3 regions of the Lysinibacillus parviboronicapiens genome follow, and region 2 is predicted to be linked to each of the others. Evidence: a T-box and tRNA genes for the amino acid it is inferred to sense, from the RefSeq annotation. Region 2 holds a T-box; the other regions hold tRNA genes.
What was found. The T-box of region 2 lies ahead of proS (proline--tRNA ligase). A T-box ahead of a tRNA ligase gene usually reads a tRNA of that ligase, here a tRNA-Pro.

Region 1: it encodes a tRNA-Pro, which carries the amino acid that the T-box ahead of proS (proline--tRNA ligase) is inferred to sense. The anticodon was not compared.
Region 3: it encodes a tRNA-Pro, which carries the amino acid that the T-box ahead of proS (proline--tRNA ligase) is inferred to sense. The anticodon was not compared.

Annotation. Positions count from the first base shown of each region.
Region 1 covers NZ_CP073713.1:3,759,588-3,767,760, forward strand. Annotated here, with positions in the region: gene C9J31_RS18105 (ABC transporter ATP-binding protein) at 1-244, shown strand, start outside; gene C9J31_RS18110 (S-layer homology domain-containing protein) at 612-3,392, opposite strand; tRNA gene C9J31_RS18115 (tRNA-Glu) at 3,864-3,935, opposite strand; tRNA gene C9J31_RS18120 (tRNA-Ser) at 3,938-4,028, opposite strand; tRNA gene C9J31_RS18125 (tRNA-Asn) at 4,042-4,118, opposite strand; tRNA gene C9J31_RS18130 (tRNA-Ile) at 4,123-4,199, opposite strand; tRNA gene C9J31_RS18135 (tRNA-Gly) at 4,203-4,276, opposite strand; tRNA gene C9J31_RS18140 (tRNA-Phe) at 4,282-4,357, opposite strand; tRNA gene C9J31_RS18145 (tRNA-Asp) at 4,493-4,568, opposite strand; tRNA gene C9J31_RS18150 (tRNA-Met) at 4,572-4,646, opposite strand; tRNA gene C9J31_RS18155 (tRNA-Ser) at 4,705-4,797, opposite strand; tRNA gene C9J31_RS18160 (tRNA-Ile) at 4,813-4,889, opposite strand; tRNA gene C9J31_RS18165 (tRNA-Met) at 4,897-4,970, opposite strand; tRNA gene C9J31_RS18170 (tRNA-Ala) at 4,999-5,074, opposite strand; tRNA gene C9J31_RS18175 (tRNA-Pro) at 5,082-5,158, opposite strand; tRNA gene C9J31_RS18180 (tRNA-Arg) at 5,168-5,244, opposite strand; tRNA gene C9J31_RS18185 (tRNA-Leu) at 5,263-5,351, opposite strand; tRNA gene C9J31_RS18190 (tRNA-Gly) at 5,358-5,432, opposite strand; tRNA gene C9J31_RS18195 (tRNA-Leu) at 5,480-5,564, opposite strand; tRNA gene C9J31_RS18200 (tRNA-Lys) at 5,586-5,661, opposite strand; tRNA gene C9J31_RS18205 (tRNA-Thr) at 5,669-5,744, opposite strand; tRNA gene C9J31_RS18210 (tRNA-Val) at 5,748-5,823, opposite strand; rRNA gene rrf (5S ribosomal RNA) at 5,834-5,949, opposite strand; gene C9J31_RS18220 (cysteine desulfurase family protein) at 6,563-7,642, opposite strand; gene nadB (L-aspartate oxidase) at 7,737-8,173, shown strand, end outside.
Region 2 covers NZ_CP073713.1:4,724,422-4,732,594, reverse strand. Annotated here, with positions in the region: gene proS (proline--tRNA ligase) at 46-1,482, opposite strand; T-box leader at 1,541-1,758, opposite strand; gene C9J31_RS23015 (ABC transporter substrate-binding protein) at 2,250-3,473, shown strand; gene C9J31_RS23010 (branched-chain amino acid ABC transporter permease) at 3,679-4,554, shown strand; gene C9J31_RS23005 (branched-chain amino acid ABC transporter permease) at 4,568-5,503, shown strand; gene C9J31_RS23000 (ABC transporter ATP-binding protein) at 5,503-6,282, shown strand; gene C9J31_RS22995 (ABC transporter ATP-binding protein) at 6,282-6,989, shown strand; gene C9J31_RS22990 (cupin domain-containing protein) at 7,157-7,654, shown strand; gene C9J31_RS22985 (DUF6904 family protein) at 7,767-8,173, opposite strand, start outside.
Region 3 covers NZ_CP073713.1:3,768,941-3,774,698, forward strand. Annotated here, with positions in the region: gene nadC (carboxylating nicotinate-nucleotide diphosphorylase) at 1-787, shown strand, start outside; gene nadA (quinolinate synthase NadA) at 774-1,877, shown strand; gene C9J31_RS18240 (hypothetical protein) at 1,921-2,070, opposite strand; tRNA gene C9J31_RS18245 (tRNA-Glu) at 2,154-2,225, opposite strand; tRNA gene C9J31_RS18250 (tRNA-Ser) at 2,228-2,318, opposite strand; tRNA gene C9J31_RS18255 (tRNA-Asn) at 2,332-2,408, opposite strand; tRNA gene C9J31_RS18260 (tRNA-Ile) at 2,413-2,489, opposite strand; tRNA gene C9J31_RS18265 (tRNA-Gly) at 2,493-2,566, opposite strand; tRNA gene C9J31_RS18270 (tRNA-Phe) at 2,572-2,647, opposite strand; tRNA gene C9J31_RS18275 (tRNA-Asp) at 2,783-2,858, opposite strand; tRNA gene C9J31_RS18280 (tRNA-Met) at 2,862-2,936, opposite strand; tRNA gene C9J31_RS18285 (tRNA-Ser) at 2,995-3,087, opposite strand; tRNA gene C9J31_RS18290 (tRNA-Ile) at 3,103-3,179, opposite strand; tRNA gene C9J31_RS18295 (tRNA-Met) at 3,187-3,260, opposite strand; tRNA gene C9J31_RS18300 (tRNA-Ala) at 3,289-3,364, opposite strand; tRNA gene C9J31_RS18305 (tRNA-Pro) at 3,372-3,448, opposite strand; tRNA gene C9J31_RS18310 (tRNA-Arg) at 3,458-3,534, opposite strand; tRNA gene C9J31_RS18315 (tRNA-Leu) at 3,553-3,641, opposite strand; tRNA gene C9J31_RS18320 (tRNA-Gly) at 3,648-3,722, opposite strand; tRNA gene C9J31_RS18325 (tRNA-Leu) at 3,770-3,854, opposite strand; tRNA gene C9J31_RS18330 (tRNA-Lys) at 3,876-3,951, opposite strand; tRNA gene C9J31_RS18335 (tRNA-Thr) at 3,959-4,034, opposite strand; tRNA gene C9J31_RS18340 (tRNA-Val) at 4,038-4,113, opposite strand; rRNA gene rrf (5S ribosomal RNA) at 4,124-4,239, opposite strand; rRNA gene C9J31_RS18350 (23S ribosomal RNA) at 4,381-5,758, opposite strand, start outside.

The sequences.
Region 1 (8,173 bases), 960 kb from region 2:
TTTAAATCAGCAACAAAATCGGACAATCATTATGGTCCTTCATGATATTAATCTGGCATGTCGCTATGCTGATCACATCATTACCGTTCGTGATCGTGCGGTGTTTAAACAAGGAAAGCCTGAGGAGATCATGACTACCTCGTTGGTGAAGCATGTTTTTGATCTTGAATGTCAAATGACCGAAGACCCGATTTTTGGTACCCCATTATGCATTCCTTTTGGTAAGGGACGTAAAATCTATTAAATTAACACACAGTAGCAAGTAAGTTACACAAACGTTTCAAACTTCTTTTCCCAGTTGTTTGCAGCACTCGATAAGATTATTAATTTCCCTAAATTCCTTTTGCTTTTGAAAACGGCGTTATCGTCATTTTCTATAACAGCAGAAGGAATTTTTAGTTCCCCCAACTGTTCAGTATAATAAAGCGCCGTTTATCGCCCATGAATGGATCGAGAAAACGAAAATCAGGGCTTTCTGTTATGATTTATACATAAAAAAATGCAGTAGATAAGATTTATATCTACTGCATTTTTAGTATGGCCAACGCCAGGTCATTGACTTTAGAGAAAACAAATATTTTCACTCAGAAAGCCTTGTGAATCCCTATTATTTATCTTTGTACTGTAATTGTTTGTAAAGTGAAATCTAACTTATTGCCATTAGAATCCATAATAGCATTACTTGGTGAAGCTTGTATCGTAACACTTCTACCGTTTTCAAATAAATACCCACTCTGAGATATTGTAATCAGCACTCTATCATTGCCTTGTGCATAGGTACTTGCTGCTAGCGAAGAACCATTCACATTAATATTAAAGTCCATATTATTAACGTTTATTACTGGCTCACTGAACACAACCTCCAATGTTTGTGAATTGCTAACATTAACAGTCACAACCTTTGGTGCAATATTTTCTTTAAGATTAACTGTTGTTCGCACCTCATCGAATGCTTCCATAGAGTTTGCTGCTCTTAAGCCTTTAATCGTGAAATTTCGTGTACCATTAAAATAATTCGAATCTTTTTTCACTGTGAGTTTAATACGATTTAAATTGGATGCTTCTACAACTGCACTTTCTACCTGAGCATTATCAATACTATAATTTTGCACGTTTTGAGCAAGTGCCGGATCAACAGGATAATTGAAGTTTAAATAAACAATATTATTATCTTTAATAGAATAATCTGTCGCAGATGTTTGAATTGGGTTGTACTGCGTTAAGGCCAGTTTATTACCATTAACACTTAAATCACCATTACGTGTGAATTTTACATTTTGCACTTCATTAATAGGCACACCGTATAAATTTGTAACATTAAATAAAGTTAGTTTGCCATCGTAAAGAGCTCCCTTTGTATCGTAAGGGCCTAGCAGACCTGCAATTTTAACACGTAATTTTGTAGGTTGATCTTTTACGGTATGAATATCACCTTGAGATCCTCTTGATACCTCATACAAAATGTGATTATTCATATAGCTTCCCGTAAATGAAGCTTTTGCGTAAGATCCTAACTGGACAGGTTTATCCAACGTTAATTGTAAATATTCAACATTATCCTCATAAACAATTTCAGAACTTATTAAAACAGGCGCTTTATCATCTCTTATAAAGTTATACACTGTTGAGAAAGTGGCCGCTTCACCTGATAAGTCGGTAATGACACGACCAGCTGCTGTTCCAATAGTAGTAATTCCTTGAAGTATATTTTTTGGATCAACCGTCACATTGATTAAGCGACCATTTTTAGGATCTTTCTCTATTTTGTTCACGGATAAAGAAGTCTGTCCGCTTTTAATTAAAAGATCATATCCATAAAGTGGTTGAATCTCTTCTGAGAATAGTAACTGGAATGTATTTGGACCAGTTTGTATGACAGAAGATAATGTTGGTGGAATACCATCCTTATCTCCTTTTTTCACTGTTACAGTGGCAGGGTTTGGAGAAATTATATTTCCTGACAAATCTGTAGCCGCTACGAATGTAATCTGCATAGCTGTACCTGGTGTTAAATAACTACCATTCACTGTTGCAGCTGATAAATCAAAGGTTGCTTCAGTTGAGTTTTGTTCAATACTGCCCGTTACATTCATTACTCTTGTTCCATTTGGTAATGTAAATTGAATGCGTTCATTTTGGAATGCTGCCATCGGCTCGGAAAACTGGACTTTTACGATTGACGAGTTGTTTCCTTGCGTTGTTCCCAGAATAGTAGGTGGTTGTGTATCCCCAGCAACGACAAAATTTGCATCAGCTTTTGTAAGCAGTAAGCCTTTTTCAGACTTGATGTTATTTAACACATAACGATGTGTACCTTTTAATGGCTCATTTACTGTAAAGATGACTGATTTTCTATCAGTACTAATTTCTGTTTTCACAATTGATAGTGCTCTTAAAGTATCCACATTAGAGAAAGCCACAATATTATCCTGTAATTTTCCATCTGCTTTTACTACAGAGAGCGGGTCAATTGCTAGGTTGAAAACAACTTTGATTTGAGAGGCGTTGATGCCCTCAATCGATTGCACCTTTAGCTCATTGACTTCATATGTAACAACAGCTGAATAAGATTTATCGTTAATTTTAAAATCTACCTTTGTCTCCACATTTTCAGTAAGTGGCGTTGCTAATGTTACCTTATGGCTTGTCCCATCTGTTAATGTAACTTGTAGTGTATTGGCATCTACAACTTTAACCGTTTGGATGAGTAAAGCATGTTCTTTTATCATATCATCGATATTTGTCATAGTACGATGTAAAAAAGACGCAAATTGGCCACGTGTTAATGTGTTCGCTGGATTAAATGCCTTGACGTTTGTAATCTTTGCATACTCTAGTGCAATAACTGCCTCACGATTTTCTATTGAGGTATTTTTTAAATCTGTAATAGAAGATTTATAGTTTTCTTCTTTATACTTCGCAATTAAATCGATATCATAAACTGTTTCAATAGCACTTACTAAATAAGAAGCCATTTGTTCACGTGTAATATTTTCGGAAGGCGATAACTTGTTATTAGTACCTTTGGAAATACCAGTATCGTATATAAGTGCTGCATATTGTAGTAACTCTTTATCTTTTGTAGATGCAGGCTGCAAGTCTGTAAAACGTACTTTTTTATTGTAATCTGCTGGCACTTGATAGTGTTCTGATACAAGCCATTTCCCTAAAAATTTAGTGACATTACCACGTGTAAGAGTAGCGTTGGGTCTAAATGTACCGTCAGTATATCCACCTACAATTTTTGCATCTGCTAGTGCTAAAATTCCCTCTTTATGGTCACTCTTTGCAATATCTGTAAAGGAGGCTGCACTTGCAGTAGGAACAACAGCTGTCGCAATTAAGGCAGCAGATGCTGTACTCACAATCCATTTACTTTGCTTTTTTTTCACATTAATAACCTCCTATTAATTCTATTCATCTCTATTATAAAAGAAAGATGGATTTATTCCAAAGGATATACCAATATTATCGAGTTTTACCATGGAATATTTGTCTAATTATATAGTAAACAATTAGCAAATAGAAATATTTTGAGATGGATTGACAAAGAAGATGATCATAAGAATCAACTTTTGATTAAACAATTGTTAAAAGCTTTCTTATTAACGATAATATTTAGTACAACTACACCTAACATTCACAATAAACAAATCTCATAACGACTCTTGCTAATAGATAATAGTCGGTGGAAAAGTTAAGGAGAAAAATTGAAACGCTTTACCGAATTTACCACTCAATATGACAATGACTTGGATTGGGAACAACAAACGAGGCGTTTATAGAGCAACTATTGTATTAGATTTAAAAAGCATCATAAAAAAAAAGCAGTAGATGTATTTTACATCTACTGCTTTTTGGTATGACCCCTACGGGATTCGAACCCGTGTTACCGCCGTGAAAGGGCGGTGTCTTAACCGCTTGACCAAGGGGCCAATGGCGGAGAAGGAGGGATTTGAACCCTCGCGCCGGTTACCCGACCTACACCCTTAGCAGGGGCGCCTCTTCAGCCTCTTGAGTACTTCCCCGTAAATAAAAAAATGGCTCCGAAGGCAGGACTCGAACCTGCGACAACCTGATTAACAGTCAGGTGCTACTACCAACTGAGCTACTTCGGAATAATGGTGGGCCTAAATGGACTCGAACCATCGACCTCACGCTTATCAGGCGTGCGCTCTAACCAGCTGAGCTATAGGCCCATTTGGAGCGGGTGATGAGAATCGAACTCACGACATCAGCTTGGAAGGCTGAGGTTTTACCATTAAACTACACCCGCATGTATGGTGGGTCAGGACGGAATCGAACCGCCGACACTTAGAGCTTCAATCTAATGCTCTACCAACTGAGCTACTGACCCATACGTTCCATGCTAAGCTGCAAATATCTTTATCAGCCACTCTCGTTTATTCAGTCACGTACTGTAAGTACGCTCCTTCATGCACTCGTTTGCTTCTTCGATCTTTTTGCTTACATGAACCTCTTATTATAAAAATGGCGGTCCCGACCGGGATCGAACCGGCGATCTCCTGCGTGACAGGCAGGCATGTTAACCGCTACACCACGGGACCATTTGGTTGCGGGGGCCGGATTTGAACCAACGACCTTCGGGTTATGAGCCCGACGAGCTACCACTGCTCCACCCCGCGACAATATGAATGTTAATTATACCGAGTTTTTTAGAACACCATTTATAAAATTTAAAACTGGAGGAGGTAGAGGGATTCGAACCCCCGCGCGGTGTTACCCGCCTGTCGGTTTTCAAGACCGATCCCTTCAGCCAGACTTGGGTATACCTCCGTAACAATATATAAATGGTGGACCTTGCAGGACTCGAACCTGCGACCGGACGGTTATGAGCCGTCTGCTCTAACCAACTGAGCTAAAGGTCCTTTAAGATGGCGGCAGAGGGAGTCGAACCCACGACCTTTCGGGTATGAACCGAATGCTCTAGCCAGCTGAGCTACGCCGCCAGGATCTTTATAACTGGTTATAATTTTATGGTGGAGCCTAGCGGGATCGAACCGCTGACCTCCTGCGTGCAAGGCAGGCGCTCTCCCAGCTGAGCTAAGGCCCCAAAATAATGGTCGGAATGACAGGATTCGAACCTACGACCCCTTGGTCCCAAACCAAGTGCTCTACCAAGCTGAGCTACATTCCGAAATATATATGGCGCGCCCGGCAGGAGTCGAACCCACAACCTTCTGATCCGTAGTCAGACGCTCTATCCAATTGAGCTACGGGCGCTATTTACTAGAATAAAAATGGTGCCGAGGGCCGGAATCGAACCGGCACGGTAGTCACCTACCGCAGGATTTTAAGTCCTGTGCGTCTGCCAGTTCCGCCACCCCGGCACATGTTGGAGCGGAAGACGAGGTTCGAACTCGCGACCCCCACCTTGGCAAGGTGGTGTTCTACCACTGAACTACTTCCGCATGTGCATAAGATTTATTTATCCTGGCAATTATGAAATTCTAAAAAATGGTGCGGGTGAAGGGAGTCGAACCCCCACGCCTTGCGGCGCTAGATCCTAAGTCTAGTGCGTCTGCCAATTCCGCCACACCCGCATATTTTGTTGGCAATTTAAATGGTGAGCCATGAAGGACTCGAACCTTCGACCCTCTGATTAAAAGTCAGATGCTCTACCAACTGAGCTAATGGCTCAAAACTATGGTGCCGGCTATAGGAATCGAACCCACGACCTACTGATTACAAGTCAGTTGCTCTACCTGCTGAGCTAAACCGGCATATGGTGGAGGATGACGGGCTCGAACCGCCGACCCTCTGCTTGTAAGGCAGATGCTCTCCCAGCTGAGCTAATCCTCCTGGGTATTATGCCTAGCGATGTCCTACTCTCACAGGGGGAAGCCCCCAACTACCATCGGCGCTAAAGAGCTTAACTTCCGTGTTCGGTATGGGAACGGGTGTGACCTCTTTGCCATCATCACTAGACTCTACTTCATCTTTAACATACTATGTATTACTTATATCTTAAAGTTCTTTGTGTTTTGAAGTTGTTTACCTGTCCTTCAAGACAAGAATTATTGTATAACGTTTTCTTACATTGTGCAACACTTTTTTATAAAAAAAAGAAATTATTACTTTTTAAAGATATTTTTGTCATGTAAGAGAATTTATCACTCTGCTAATCATTATAACAATTGTTTTTTCAAAAGAAAACATTTTTATTTACATCAAAAAAATGTTTTGTAGTTGCTATGTTAAATATTTACTCTATTAGTAATCAATAATGCCTCGACATTATTACGTCCGGAATCGGCTTTGTGCTTGCACAAAGAACTCCTTTTCGATTTCCGTGACATCCGCCGGAGGCTTTAACTTATTTTAGCGGATGTTTGTACACCCTGAAAAGCAACTTAAATCCGCATTCATCTCACCACCTATAGAGGTGGGAGACTTCTGCTGAAAGAAGTTAAATACAGTAGAACTCAGGCCTTAACGATACGTCTTGTTAGAATGCCTGAGTATTTTAATATTTTTTGTAGGTACTACATTGCTCATACATTTTAATTTTTTATCCTATACGTTATTTAGCATTATTATTCTAAATATTAGTAAGGGCTGCTAATAATTGGTCAATTTCTTTAAATGTAGTTTTTGGACCAAAGGATATTCTGAAAAATTGGCGAGCTTCTTCCATAGTATAGCCCATCGATAAAATTGCTTTCGTGCCAGACTCGCTATGAATATCACATGCACTACCTGTAGATATGCATATACCCGCTTCATTTAATCTTAATAAAACATATTGTCCTTCTACTTTATCCATCACAATACCACATATATTTGGTAGTTGCTCCCCACATTCGATCATACGACATGTAGTTGGTAAATTTTCTTGTAAATAAAGACGTAATGCCTCATAATCTTGTAGCTTGTAATGAAAATCTTCTATTGCAGTTGCAAATGCTACGATAGCTGGCGTATCCAGTGTTCCCCCTCTTAAGCCGCGCTCATGAGTCACACCTGGTGTTAATGCAGGTACACAAATTTTGGGATTAATATAAACAGCCCCACAGCCTTTTGGTCCAGCAATTTTATGTGCTGAAACTGTCATAGCATCCACCTGTTGTGCAAAAGTAACTTTACAAAATGATTGTACGCAATCTACATGAAAATATATATCAGATTCCTTAGCCAAAGCTGCAATTTCATCTATAGGTTGAATTGCCCCTAATTCTGAATTAACATGTTGGATAGTTATAAGCGCTGTATCATCTCTTAACACTTCGCGTAATTGCTCTACATGAATACTACCACTTCGTTGTAAGGGTAATTTTGTCACAACAAATCCCATTTTCTCAAGTGTATTTAATGCCGCATGAACTGAAGTATGTTCTGCTTGTGAAGAAATAATATGTTTTCCTTTCTTTGAAGCCAAAGCAAGTGATACAATCGCCAGCAAATTCCCCTCAGTTCCACTCCCTGTAAAAATTATGCCATCACTTTTAACGTTTAGGGCAGTGGCTACTATTGCTCTTGCCTTTTCAACAAAATAATGTGCTTGTCCTCCTAAGTCATGTAAACTCGCACTGTTTCCATAATAACGTTCCGCTACTTCACAATAAGCCTTGAGCGCTGAGGCAGACATTGGTGATGTTGCTGCGTAATCCATATAAATCATCGTATTCTCATCCTCTCAATTTACTTAGGGTCTTGTTTTCTTTTATATTTTATGTAAAGATATGTGTCAAGACAACTGTAAAGAAGGTATAGCTATGGATGTAAAGATAGATGTACTCATTATTGGCAGCGGTATTGCAGCACTTCAAGCCGCTAGACTACTCGGACAGCAGTTACAAGTACAGATTGTTACGAAATCTTCTGTTGATATGAGCAGTTCTTATCGTGCACAAGGTGGTATTGCGGCCGTCACTAAACCAGAAGATAATACGGCTTATCATATTGCAGATACCTTGACTGCTGGCGAAGACCATCATGAAAAGAACCATGTTGAAGCGCTTATTAATGATGGTACAAAAATTATACAGCAGTTCCTAATGGATGACCTGCCCATCGATCGAGAGGCATCTGGTGAACCAGCTCTCGGGTTAGAAGGCGCACATAGTCATCATCGCATTTTACATGCTGGTGGGGATCGTACAGGGCAAGTATTTATTGATTACTTGCTCAAACAACTTCCTTCGAACGTCGT
Region 2 (8,173 bases):
TAGCTAGAGGGATTTTTTATATAAGAAGTAAGGGTGCCAATGTATTTAGTATGCGCGAGCAAACCAAACTGTGTGTTTTGCCTCGTTCCCGCAATAAATACAATTCGATTTTTTTATTGGTGGATTAAATGGAATATTTCGCGATGTAAATTTTGTTTCATCTTTTACTTTTTGCTCACAAATATTGCTGCCACACCATCCAGCCAAAATCCACCCAGGAATATTTTTATTGGCTTTGCTCTGTGTAATATGATCTTGTAACTGTTGTAGCGAATCAATTGTTACATGTGAGTTGGCATCTCGAAATTGTCGAGCTTTTTCAAGTAGACGCTTTTGCATTACATTTAATTCTTCCTCAATGACATCCGTGAATCGATCAAGCGCAACTGTTATTTTTTCTTCTTCATCGCGTAGCTTTATTACTACTTGGTTGTTTTGAAAATCACGAGGACCAAATTCTACACGAAGTGATGCCCCTTTTTGTTCCCACTTATTAAACTTGAACCCCGGTGTTAAATCGGAATCATCTAATTTCACACGAATTCCTTTAGCTTTTAATACCTTATATAGGTCATCTAACTTCTCTAGGATCTCAGGATGCTTTTTAAATGGCCCAACTGGAATTAATACGACTTGGGTTGGTGCAATTTTTGGTGGTAAAACCAATCCTCGCGCATCCCCATGTACCATAATAACAGAACCTATTAAGCGAGTAGATGTGCCCCAAGAAGTAGTGTGAACATAGTCATGTTGGTTGTTTTTATTTAAATATTTTATATTAAATGCCTCTGCAAATTTTGTGCCAAGATAATGAGATGTCCCTGCTTGTACAGCTTTTCCATCTTTCATCATCGCTTCAATTGAAAATGTATCGATTGCGCCTGCAAAACGCTCTGATTCGGTTTTTGTGCCATCAAATACAGGAATTGCTAGCAAATTTTCTACTACTTTCTTATAAATATCTAGCATTTGTAATGTTTCATGCCGTGCTTCTTCTTCATCAGCATGAGCTGTATGGCCTTCTTGCCATAAAAATTCTGAAGTGCGTATAAAAGGTAAGGTTTTCTTTTCCCAGCGGAAAACGTTCGCCCATTGATTCAGTAATAATGGTAAATCGCGATAACTTTTAATCCAATTTGAATACAAATAACCTATCATTGTTTCAGATGTTGGACGCAACGCTAAGCGCTCTTCTAATTGTTCTCCAGCAACTTCAGTAACCCACGGTAATTCAGGTGAAAAACCTTCTATATGATCCTTTTCTTTTTGAAAAAATGATTCAGGAATTAGCATTGGAAAATACGCATTGCGATGTCCGGTTTCTTTAAAATGATAATCCATTTCGGCTTGAATATGCTCCCATATCTCATAGCCGTCAGGTTTAAATGCTATACAACCTCTCACAGGTGTATAGTCCATTAAATCTGCATTTTGAATTGTTTCAATATACCATTTTGTAAACTCATTTTGCTGAATCGTCATAATTGCTCCTCCTTGCTTACTAATAATGTAAATAAAAAAGCACAAAGCTATCCTTCTAACTAAGGACGTCTTTGTGCTTTAACAAACGTGGTACCACCTATTTTTAGTTTTATAAATATATAAAACTCTCTAGCGTTTTATAACGGAAACGAACCGGTTATGTTTTCATAACTTCTCCGTGGTAGGTTTCAGTAAAGAATAATGGCATAGCTCTCAGCAATTACTATACTCTCTGTAACACTTCTTTTACTTACTTGGTCACATCATTGAAATATATTTTTGATAGCTTAACAAATGATACAAAATAATACAAGTATTTCATAGAGCAAGCCCTTATTATTTTCCCGGAAATAAAATACATAAGCCATTTTTAATTATAAATTGACTGTTAATATTTCCTGCACGAGGGGTATTTTAGATTGTTTTTTTAGAGTCTTTTATATGTAGATGAATCAATTTTCAAAAAAAGGGTGGGTTTTTTATGTCACTAACGATTATTTATACGAAATTTAACAAATTTAAATGATCGTTTTGTACTAACTATCGCTATTAATTAATAGATAATTCTTAAAAAACTAATTATACTGAAAAATCACTCTAGACTAAATTTAAAGAATGTTTTACAATGTAAAAGGCTTAAATGAATAATATTTAGTTTCAAAATTAGATAGTTATAAATAATTATTTTTGCTATTGAGGAAATGCATTTAATTGTTTATAATTATCTGAAATATCTAATATTTGAGAATTTTCAGGGGGAATTAATTATGAAAGAGAACAAAAAGCTTAAAAAGTTCGGTTCACTTCTAGTCGCTTCTTCACTTCTTGCTGGCGTACTTGCTGGTTGCGGTGCAGGCGACGATTCGACAAGTTCAGGAGGCGGATCATCATCAGGTGGTGGGTCATCTGACGGTGATACTATTAAAATAGGTGCTAACTTAGAGCTTTCAGGAAACGTAGCATCATATGGATCTTCAATTGGTGTGGGTGCAGAGCTGGCGGTTAAAGAAATTAATGATGCTGGCGGTATTGATGGTAAGAAAATCGAGCTTATTAAAGTAGATAACAAATCAGAGAACTCCGAGGCAACTGCTGCTGCTATTAAATTAGCAACACAAGATAAAGTAGTAGCAATGCTAGCGCCAGCTACTTCTGGTAACACAGTAGCAACAGTACAAATTGCGAATAACAACAAAATTCCAATCGTTACTGGGTCAGGTACGGCACCAAATATCACAGTGAATGATGATGGTAGTGTCAATGAATATGCATTCCGTACATGCTTCATCGACCCGTTCCAAGGGATCGTAGCAGCAAACTTTGCGGCTGGAGAACTTGATGCGAAAAATGTAGCTATTTTTGCAGATAATGCTTCTGACTATGCAAAAGGTTTAGCAAAGTCATTTAAAGAAACGATTACTAAAAATGGCGGTACCGTTGTTAAAGAGGAAGCTTATGTGGCAAAAGATACAGACTTCCGTACACAATTAACGAATATTAAAGCAGCCAACCCTGACTTCATCTTTATCCCTGGATACTATGAAGAGGTTGGATTGATTGTAAAACAAGCACGTGAAATGGGTATTACAGTACCGCTTATGGGGGCTGATGGTTGGGATTCTCCAACTTTAGTAGAGTTAGCTGGGGCAGATGCGCTTAATAATACGTTTATCACCAACCACTATTCTGCAGAAGATCCTGATCAAAAAATCCAAGATTTTGTAACAGCATTTAAAGCAGCTAACAGTGACAAAGCACCAGATGCATTCAATGCACTTGGCTATGACACTATTTACTATATTGCAGATGCTATCAAGCGCGCAGGTTCTACTGATGGCGAAGCAATTAAAAATCAATTAGCGGAAACAAAAGACCTGTCATTAGTAACAGGTACATTCTCAGTTGACGAAAACCATAACCCAATTAAAACAGCAACAGTTCTTGAATTTAAAGACGGTAAACAAGTGTTCAACTCTAAAGTAAATCCTTAACTTTTGGCAAGGGGGGAGGCGGGCAAACTCGCCTTCCCTTTTTATGCTTCATAGACAACTAGACTGATAAAAAAGCATAGATTCTAGCATAAGGAATCGGAAATAACTGTTTACGAGGGACACGAGTTTTTCTGCATTCACTAAATTATGTAGAAATACGTCCCGTTTTTGCATTCCTCAAAAAATTTAAAAGGAGTGAACGCTCATGGAATGGATACAGCAGCTTGTGAATGGTATTTCACTCGGTAGTATATACGCGTTAATAGCGTTAGGGTATACGATGGTATACGGTATTATAAAGCTAATTAACTTTGCCCACGGTGATGTTTTTATGATTGGGGCATTTATTGGCTTCTATGCAATTGCTAAATGGGAGCTTGGTTTTTTCCCAGCTTTATTATTGGCAATGGCAATTTGCGCAATCTTTGGTGTGTTAATTGAACGGATTGCATATAAGCGTTTACGAAATGCAACGCGTATTGCTGCATTAATTACAGCGATTGGTGTATCGCTATTAATCGAATATACGACTATTTTCTTTAGAGGTGCGCAACCGGCGGCATATCCTGAAGTATTTAAAAATAGAACATTTGATATCTTTGGGGTTCAAATTAGCAGTACCTCGATTTTAATATTATCTGTCGCTGTCGTACTGATGATTCTTTTACAATTCATCGTACATAAAACAAAAATCGGCAAGGCAATGCGTGCAGTATCACATGATGCAGATGCAGCTCGTCTGATGGGTATTAATGTGGATAATACAATTTCAGCGACATTCGCAATTGGTTCTGCTTTAGCAGGTGCTGCTGGTGTTATCTTCGGCGTGTACTATACAAAAATTGATCCATTAATGGGTGTTATTCCTGGGGTTAAGGCGTTCATCGCTGCGGTTCTTGGTGGTATCGGTATTATTCCAGGAGCAATGGTAGGTGGCATGTTATTAGGTGTCGTGGAATCCATGGTAAGTGCACTTGGTTACTCTCTATGGCGCGATGCAGCGGCATTCGTTATTTTAATTTTAATCTTAATCTTCAGACCATCGGGTATCTTTGGTAAAAACGCCCGCGAGAAAGTGTAGGTGAGCGGTAATTATGAAGAAGTCTAAAGTTTTCTGGGGCTATGCTGTATTAGCGCTAGTCATCTATGCAATTATACAGGTGCTTATTACAACCGGCACTATTGATATTTACTATCAAAATATGTTAATCACAATGTGTATTAACATCATGCTTGCAGTCAGCTTGCACATTGTAATTGGGGTTACTGGTCAATTTTCTATAGGGCATGCAGGTTTCTTAGCGGTGGGTGCGTATATCTCAGCTATTATTACAACAAAGCTCATGCTGCCATTTCCATTAGCTATTTTCTTAGGGGCGCTTGCAGCAGCAGTAGCTGGTTTAATCGTAGGTATTCCAACGCTACGCTTAAAAGGGGACTATTTAGCAATCGCAACGCTCGGCTTCGCAGAAATTATTCGTATAGTATTTTTAAATACGGATTATGTAGGTGGCGCAGCGGGCATGCAGGTTAAGTACTTATCGACTTGGACTTATGCATTTGTAGGCGTGGTGTTAACAATTTTAGTGATTACAAACTTTACAAAATCGCGTCATGGTCGTGCATGTATTTCAATACGTGAAGATGAGATTGCGGCGGACGCAATGGGTATTAACACAACCTACTATAAAGTTGTAGCATTTGCGATTGGTTCATTCTTCGCAGGTCTTGCAGGGGCCATTTTTGCACATAACTTCTACATTATTCAACCAACAACGTTTGGTTTCTTAAAATCATTTGATATTTTAATTTACGTGGTACTTGGTGGTTTAGGCAGTCTTTCTGGTTCTGTTATTGCGGCGATTTTCTTAACGTTCGTTTCAACATACCTGGCGAACTTCCCAGAAACACGCATGATTATTTACAGTTTGGTTTTAATCATTGTCATGCTATACCGTCCTAAAGGATTAATGGGGACAAAAGAAATTACAGACTTATTCAAGTTTGGTAAAAAAGGAGGTACAAAATAATGACTGGAAACCTTCTTATCAAAGTTGAAAACATGGGCATTCAATTCGGTGGTTTAAAGGCTGTACAGGGCGTTAATATGTACCTGAATCACGGTGAATTGGTCGGCCTTATAGGGCCAAATGGTGCTGGTAAAACGACAAGCTTTAATATGCTGACAGGGGTGTATACGCCTACAGAAGGTACCATAACATTTGATGGAAAAATAATTAACGGACTTGCACCTTACCAAGTTACACAAAAAGGAATTAGCCGGACGTTCCAAAATATCCGTCTATTTAAAGAGTTATCAGTTTTAGATAATGTAAAAGTAGCAAACCATTCGCTTGCGAAACACTCCATGTGGGCATCAATTTTCCGTTTGCCAAGTCACTTTAAAGGGGAAGTGGAGATGGAACAGCAATCCTTTGAGTTCTTAAAGATCTTTGGTTTAGACATTTATAAAGATGAGCTTGCGAAAAACTTACCATATGGCATGCAACGTCGACTAGAAATTGCACGTGCATTAGCGGCAAATCCGAAGTTACTATTACTGGATGAGCCAGCGGCAGGGATGAACCCACAAGAAACACACGATCTAATGGAGTTAATTGCATTCATTCGTAAAGAGTTCGGTTTAACCATACTGCTAATCGAACATGATATGAGCTTAGTAATGGGGATTTGCGAACGTATTTACGTACTCGATCACGGTCAATTAATTGCAGATGGGACACCAGAGGAAATTCGCAACAATCCAAAGGTAATTGAAGCTTACCTAGGTGAGGAGGTTATCAGCTAATGCTAAAAGTACAAAATATTGATGTATTCTACGGAAACATCCAAGCATTAAAGGGCCTCTCTTTAGAAGTAAACGAGGGTGAGATTGTAACGTTAATCGGTGCAAACGGTGCTGGTAAAAGTACATTATTAAAAACATTGTCAGGCCTACTAAAACCAAAGGGCGGAATTATCGAATATGAAGGCTTCTCGATTGCGGGGAAGGCTGCACAAACGATTGTAAAATCAGGTATTTCACATGTACCAGAAGGCCGTCGCGTATTCGCCAATATGTCAGTAGAGGAAAATCTAGAGCTTGGCGCATACCTTCGTAATGATAAAGCGGGTATTAAAAAGGATATGAATCATGTATTTGAGCTATTTCCTCGTCTTGAAGAACGTCGTAAGCAGCAATCAGGTACATTATCCGGTGGAGAGCAACAGATGCTTGCGATGGGCCGAGCTTTAATGGCAAAGCCGAAGTTACTTTTAATGGATGAGCCTTCGATGGGTCTGGCACCATTAATGGTGAAGAACATCTTCAATATTATTGAAAAGGTCAATAAAGAAGGTACAACAGTACTTCTTGTGGAGCAGAATGCAAATATGGCGCTATCAGTAGCGGACCGTGCATATGTACTTGAAACAGGTCGAATTGTTCTATCTGGTACAGCAAAAGAACTACAAGAAAGTGAGCAAGTAAAAGCAGCATATTTGGGTGGTCTGTAATAGAAAAGGAGGTGTCTCGAATTCATTTGAGATACCTCCTTTCGTTTTTTGAAATGGCAACGTGACGGATAGAACGGCGAAAATGATGAATAGAGTAGCTAAAACAACGGATAGCGCTAGCGCCTGACCTAAATTTTTTGGTAAGGTGGGAGAAAGGAGTGAGGTATATGCAGTATTCAGCACAATATTTTATTGATAAATTAAATTTAGCAGAGCATCCAGAGGGAGGTTACTATATTTCTTCATTTAGATCTGCTGAAGAAATGGCTGTAAGGGATGTAAAAAGACCAATTTATACGAGCATTTATTTTTTACTACGTTCACAGGATATATCCCATTTACATCGATTAAAATCAGATGAGCTTTGGTATTACCATGCTGGAAGTCCATTAACTGTCCATATGGTATACCCTGATGGTTCATATGAAGCCAAAAAGCTAGGATTAAATATGGAGGCAGGGGAGGTACCGCAAGTGGCTGTACCAAAAAACACAATTTTTGGCTCGTCTGTAGAGGATGCTAATACATTTAGTTTAGTAGGTTGTATGGTGGCTCCGGGCTTTGATTTTACAGATTTTGAATTGTTTACACAAGATGAGCTCCTTGCAGATTATCCGCAGCATGAAGCTGTCATTCGCAAAATGGCTTACAAGGCAATTAAATAACAAAAAGCCGACTCGAAGTACTTTGAGTTGGCTTTTTGTTGCGCGTTAAACAAACTTAGCGTGAAAGAATGTTGAAATTAACTGCTTTTTACTGATTGAACGACCTTATGAATTACCACAAAATTTCTTCTGGGTAGTTTGCATTAATTTGAATCTCGTGTAGTGCTTTTTTGGTCGTTTTCGCAGCTTCCATCAGCTGCGATTTGAGCGCTATATATTCATCGTCTTCAAGCATTAATCGAAGAGCGAAGGCTGCTAAATGAGCCTTGCGTTCCTCGGTATTCAAATCTATGTATTCTAAATTCAGTATGTCTACATATTGTGTAGCGTAACGGAAAGTTAAAGGGCTTTTCGTATGAAGCATTCTTAAAAATACTAAATATTCATCATCCTCAAGCTCCTGCTCTAAGCACTCAGCAACGGTCGCTTGGAATTTACGAATAGTTGCAATATAAATATTCCACTCTGAAGAATCGATTAGCTCCTGGTGCAAGCGGATAAAATCATTTAAGGCAATGG
Region 3 (5,758 bases), 960 kb from region 2:
CGAACTTATCTTTACAGCTGATCAAAAAGGGACTTTTTCCTTTTATGCGAAAGATAGTGGTATTTTCTGTGGAGCACTTATCATCGAGCACGGTTTTCTACTACTGGATTCCTCGATGGATATCATTTTGCATAAAAAAGATGGTGATGCAGTAAATACAGGTGATTTACTCGCTATTGTCAAAGGACCTCTACAAAAATTATTAATTGGTGAGCGTGTCATTTTGAATCTCATTCAGCGTATGTCTGCCATCGCTACAGCTACCAACTTAGCTGTTCGTGAAACAGCAGGGACAGGAGCAAAAATTTGCGATACCCGTAAAACGATACCTGGATTACGTATGCTCGATAAATATGCAGTACGGGTAGGTGGAGCCTTTAATCATCGCAGTGGATTATACGATGCAATTATGCTAAAGGATAACCATATTGCTTTTGCAGGGAGCATTTCAAAAGCTGTGCAAGCTGCTCGTAGCAAAGTTGGTCATACGGTAAAAATTGAAGTAGAAATTGAAACAAAAGATCAATTGAAAGAAGCCATTGCATCAGGTGCTGATATTATTATGTTTGATAATCGAACGCCAGAAGAAATACAGGCATGGCTCCCAGCCGTTCCTGCGCATATCGCTACGGAGGCATCCGGTGGGATTACGCTAGATAATCTACATGCCTATGCAGAATCTGGTATCCAATGGATCTCACTTGGCGCACTAACTCATTCGGTAAAAGCGTTTGATATTAGCGCACTTGTACAAATGAAAGGAGATCATCCACTTGTCAATAACTAGTTTATTACAACAAGCTACCCTACTCCCAGAGCATTATCGAACACTATCAAGAACTGACATGGAATCTCGCATTCTAGCTATTAAAAAGAAACTGGGTCGTCAGCTTTTTATTCCTGGCCATCATTATCAAAAAGACGAAGTGATTCAATTTGCTGATGCTACAGGAGATTCTTTACAGCTCGCGCAATTATCTGCTGCAAATAAGGAAGCCAAGCATATCGTTTTCTGTGGGGTACATTTTATGGCTGAAACAGCCGATATGTTAACCACTGAGAAACAGCATGTCTACTTGCCAGATATGCGAGCAGGCTGCTCAATGGCAGACATGGCAGACATTTATCAAACAGAACAAGCATGGTCCATCTTACAGCAACTTTTCGGTGATACGATTATACCGTTAACATATGTCAATTCGACTGCGGCAATAAAAGCATTTACAGGACATTATGGAGGCGCATGTGTAACATCCTCCAACGCAAAGGAAATGGTAAAATGGGCATTTAGTCAAAAGCAACGTATTTTATTTCTACCCGATCAGCATTTAGGTAGAAATACCGCTTATGATTTGGGCGTACCTCTTGAAAATATGGCTGTTTGGAATCCACATACCAATACCCTTGAGACAGAACAGTCGTCAGAAAACATTCAAGTAATTTTATGGAAAGGACATTGTTCCGTCCACGAAGGCTTTACCGTGCAACATACAGAAATGGTTCGTCAGGCACATCCAAATATGCGCATTATCGTGCATCCGGAATGTAGCCGTGAAGTTGTTGCGGCAGCGGATGATGCAGGCTCAACGAAATACATTATTGATACTATTAATAATGCCCCTAGCGGTTCTGCATGGGCAATCGGCACAGAAATGAATCTAGTTAATCGTATGATGTTACACCATTCAGATAAACAGATTATCTCGTTGAATAAGAATTTTTGTCCTTGTCTTACAATGAATCGAATTGATCTCCCACATCTGCTGTGGTCACTTGAAAGTATTGAACAGGGAAAGCCACATAATCGCATTCAAGTGGACCCCCATATTGCAAAAGAAGCCCGTAGTTCACTCGAAAGAATGCTAGCACGAGGATAATAAAAAAATCGTCTACTATCTTTAGTTAGACGATTTTTTATTTCTAAAAGGACAACACTGTTTGGAATCTAATAAATATATTTTGTAAGTAATTTTGGAACACTTGACTTCCACCAATAAATAATACTTGCACTTCGGCATAGAGCCCAGTTGCAGTTACTTTACCTCGACAAGCTTCTCCTACTTTTTCCAATACTATAATTCTTTGAAGCTTCTTTTATATTTTTCTTCATAAAAAAAGCACAGTAGATGTTTTACATCTACTGTGCTTTAGTATGACCCCTACGGGATTCGAACCCGTGTTACCGCCGTGAAAGGGCGGTGTCTTAACCGCTTGACCAAGGGGCCAATGGCGGAGAAGGAGGGATTTGAACCCTCGCGCCGGTTACCCGACCTACACCCTTAGCAGGGGCGCCTCTTCAGCCTCTTGAGTACTTCCCCGTAAATAAAAAAATGGCTCCGAAGGCAGGACTCGAACCTGCGACAACCTGATTAACAGTCAGGTGCTACTACCAACTGAGCTACTTCGGAATAATGGTGGGCCTAAATGGACTCGAACCATCGACCTCACGCTTATCAGGCGTGCGCTCTAACCAGCTGAGCTATAGGCCCATTTGGAGCGGGTGATGAGAATCGAACTCACGACATCAGCTTGGAAGGCTGAGGTTTTACCATTAAACTACACCCGCATGTATGGTGGGTCAGGACGGAATCGAACCGCCGACACTTAGAGCTTCAATCTAATGCTCTACCAACTGAGCTACTGACCCATACGTTCCATGCTAAGCTGCAAATATCTTTATCAGCCACTCTCGTTTATTCAGTCACGTACTGTAAGTACGCTCCTTCATGCACTCGTTTGCTTCTTCGATCTTTTTGCTTACATGAACCTCTTATTATAAAAATGGCGGTCCCGACCGGGATCGAACCGGCGATCTCCTGCGTGACAGGCAGGCATGTTAACCGCTACACCACGGGACCATTTGGTTGCGGGGGCCGGATTTGAACCAACGACCTTCGGGTTATGAGCCCGACGAGCTACCACTGCTCCACCCCGCGACAATATGAATGTTAATTATACCGAGTTTTTTAGAACACCATTTATAAAATTTAAAACTGGAGGAGGTAGAGGGATTCGAACCCCCGCGCGGTGTTACCCGCCTGTCGGTTTTCAAGACCGATCCCTTCAGCCAGACTTGGGTATACCTCCGTAACAATATATAAATGGTGGACCTTGCAGGACTCGAACCTGCGACCGGACGGTTATGAGCCGTCTGCTCTAACCAACTGAGCTAAAGGTCCTTTAAGATGGCGGCAGAGGGAGTCGAACCCACGACCTTTCGGGTATGAACCGAATGCTCTAGCCAGCTGAGCTACGCCGCCAGGATCTTTATAACTGGTTATAATTTTATGGTGGAGCCTAGCGGGATCGAACCGCTGACCTCCTGCGTGCAAGGCAGGCGCTCTCCCAGCTGAGCTAAGGCCCCAAAATAATGGTCGGAATGACAGGATTCGAACCTACGACCCCTTGGTCCCAAACCAAGTGCTCTACCAAGCTGAGCTACATTCCGAAATATATATGGCGCGCCCGGCAGGAGTCGAACCCACAACCTTCTGATCCGTAGTCAGACGCTCTATCCAATTGAGCTACGGGCGCTATTTACTAGAATAAAAATGGTGCCGAGGGCCGGAATCGAACCGGCACGGTAGTCACCTACCGCAGGATTTTAAGTCCTGTGCGTCTGCCAGTTCCGCCACCCCGGCACATGTTGGAGCGGAAGACGAGGTTCGAACTCGCGACCCCCACCTTGGCAAGGTGGTGTTCTACCACTGAACTACTTCCGCATGTGCATAAGATTTATTTATCCTGGCAATTATGAAATTCTAAAAAATGGTGCGGGTGAAGGGAGTCGAACCCCCACGCCTTGCGGCGCTAGATCCTAAGTCTAGTGCGTCTGCCAATTCCGCCACACCCGCATATTTTGTTGGCAATTTAAATGGTGAGCCATGAAGGACTCGAACCTTCGACCCTCTGATTAAAAGTCAGATGCTCTACCAACTGAGCTAATGGCTCAAAACTATGGTGCCGGCTATAGGAATCGAACCCACGACCTACTGATTACAAGTCAGTTGCTCTACCTGCTGAGCTAAACCGGCATATGGTGGAGGATGACGGGCTCGAACCGCCGACCCTCTGCTTGTAAGGCAGATGCTCTCCCAGCTGAGCTAATCCTCCTGGGTATTATGCCTAGCGATGTCCTACTCTCACAGGGGGAAGCCCCCAACTACCATCGGCGCTAAAGAGCTTAACTTCCGTGTTCGGTATGGGAACGGGTGTGACCTCTTTGCCATCATCACTAGACTATTGTCGGCTTCCAATATACGCCGTATTTCTTTGTCAGCTTCCATCGCTTTCTCGAACTACTTGTATCTTGAAACCCTATGTAGAAAGATGTTGTTCTTTCAAAACTGGATAAACGGTACATTGAATGTTTCAAACATTTTGGTTAAGTCCTCGATCGATTAGTATTCGTCAGCTCCATGTGTCACCACACTTCCACCTCGAACCTATCTACCTCATCGTCTTTGAGGGATCTTACTTACTTGCGTAATGGGAAATCTCATCTTGAGGGGGGCTTCATGCTTAGATGCTTTCAGCACTTATCCCGTCCACACATAGCTACCCAGCGATGCCTTTGGCAAGACAACTGGTACACCAGCGGTGTGTCCATCCCGGTCCTCTCGTACTAAGGACAGCTCCTCTCAAATTTCCTACGCCCACGACGGATAGGGACCGAACTGTCTCACGACGTTCTGAACCCAGCTCGCGTACCGCTTTAATGGGCGAACAGCCCAACCCTTGGGACCGACTACAGCCCCAGGATGCGATGAGCCGACATCGAGGTGCCAAACCTCCCCGTCGATGTGGACTCTTGGGGGAGATAAGCCTGTTATCCCCGGGGTAGCTTTTATCCGTTGAGCGATGGCCCTTCCATGCGGAACCACCGGATCACTAAGCCCGTCTTTCGACCCTGCTCGACTTGTAGGTCTCGCAGTCAAGCTCCCTTGTGCCTTTACACTCTACGAATGATTTCCAACCATTCTGAGGGAACCTTTGGGCGCCTCCGTTACCTTTTAGGAGGCGACCGCCCCAGTCAAACTGTCCGCCTGACACTGTCTCCTGCCCCGCTAAGGGGCATGGGTTAGAATTTCAATACAACCAGGGTAGTATCCCACCGACGCCTCCTTCGAAGCTGGCGCTCCGAGATCTCTGGCTCCTACCTATCCTGTACAAGTTGTACCAAAATTCAATATCAGGCTACAGTAAAGCTCCACGGGGTCTTTCCGTCCTGTCGCGGGTAACCTGCATCTTCACAGGTACTATAATTTCACCGAGTCTCTCGTTGAGACAGTGCCCAGATCGTTACGCCTTTCGTGCGGGTCGGAACTTACCCGACAAGGAATTTCGCTACCTTAGGACCGTTATAGTTACGGCCGCCGTTTACTGGGGCTTCAATTCGCAGCTTCGCTTGCGCTAACCACTCCTCTTAACCTTCCAGCACCGGGCAGGCGTCAGCCCCTATACGTCACCTTACGGTTTTGCAGAGACCTGTGTTTTTGCTAAACAGTCGCCTGGGCCTATTCACTGCGGCTCTCATGCGCTTGCACGCTCAAGAGCACCCCTTCTCCCGAAGTTACGGGGTCATTTTGCCGAGTTCCTTAACGAGAGTTCTCTCGCACACCTTAGGATTCTCTCCTCGACTACCTGTGTCGGTTTGCGGTACGGGCACCTCTCACCTCGATAGAGGCTTTTCTTGGCAGTGTGAAATCAGGAACTTCGTCCTTAAAGGACTCGCCATCACAGCTCAACGTTACAGTGT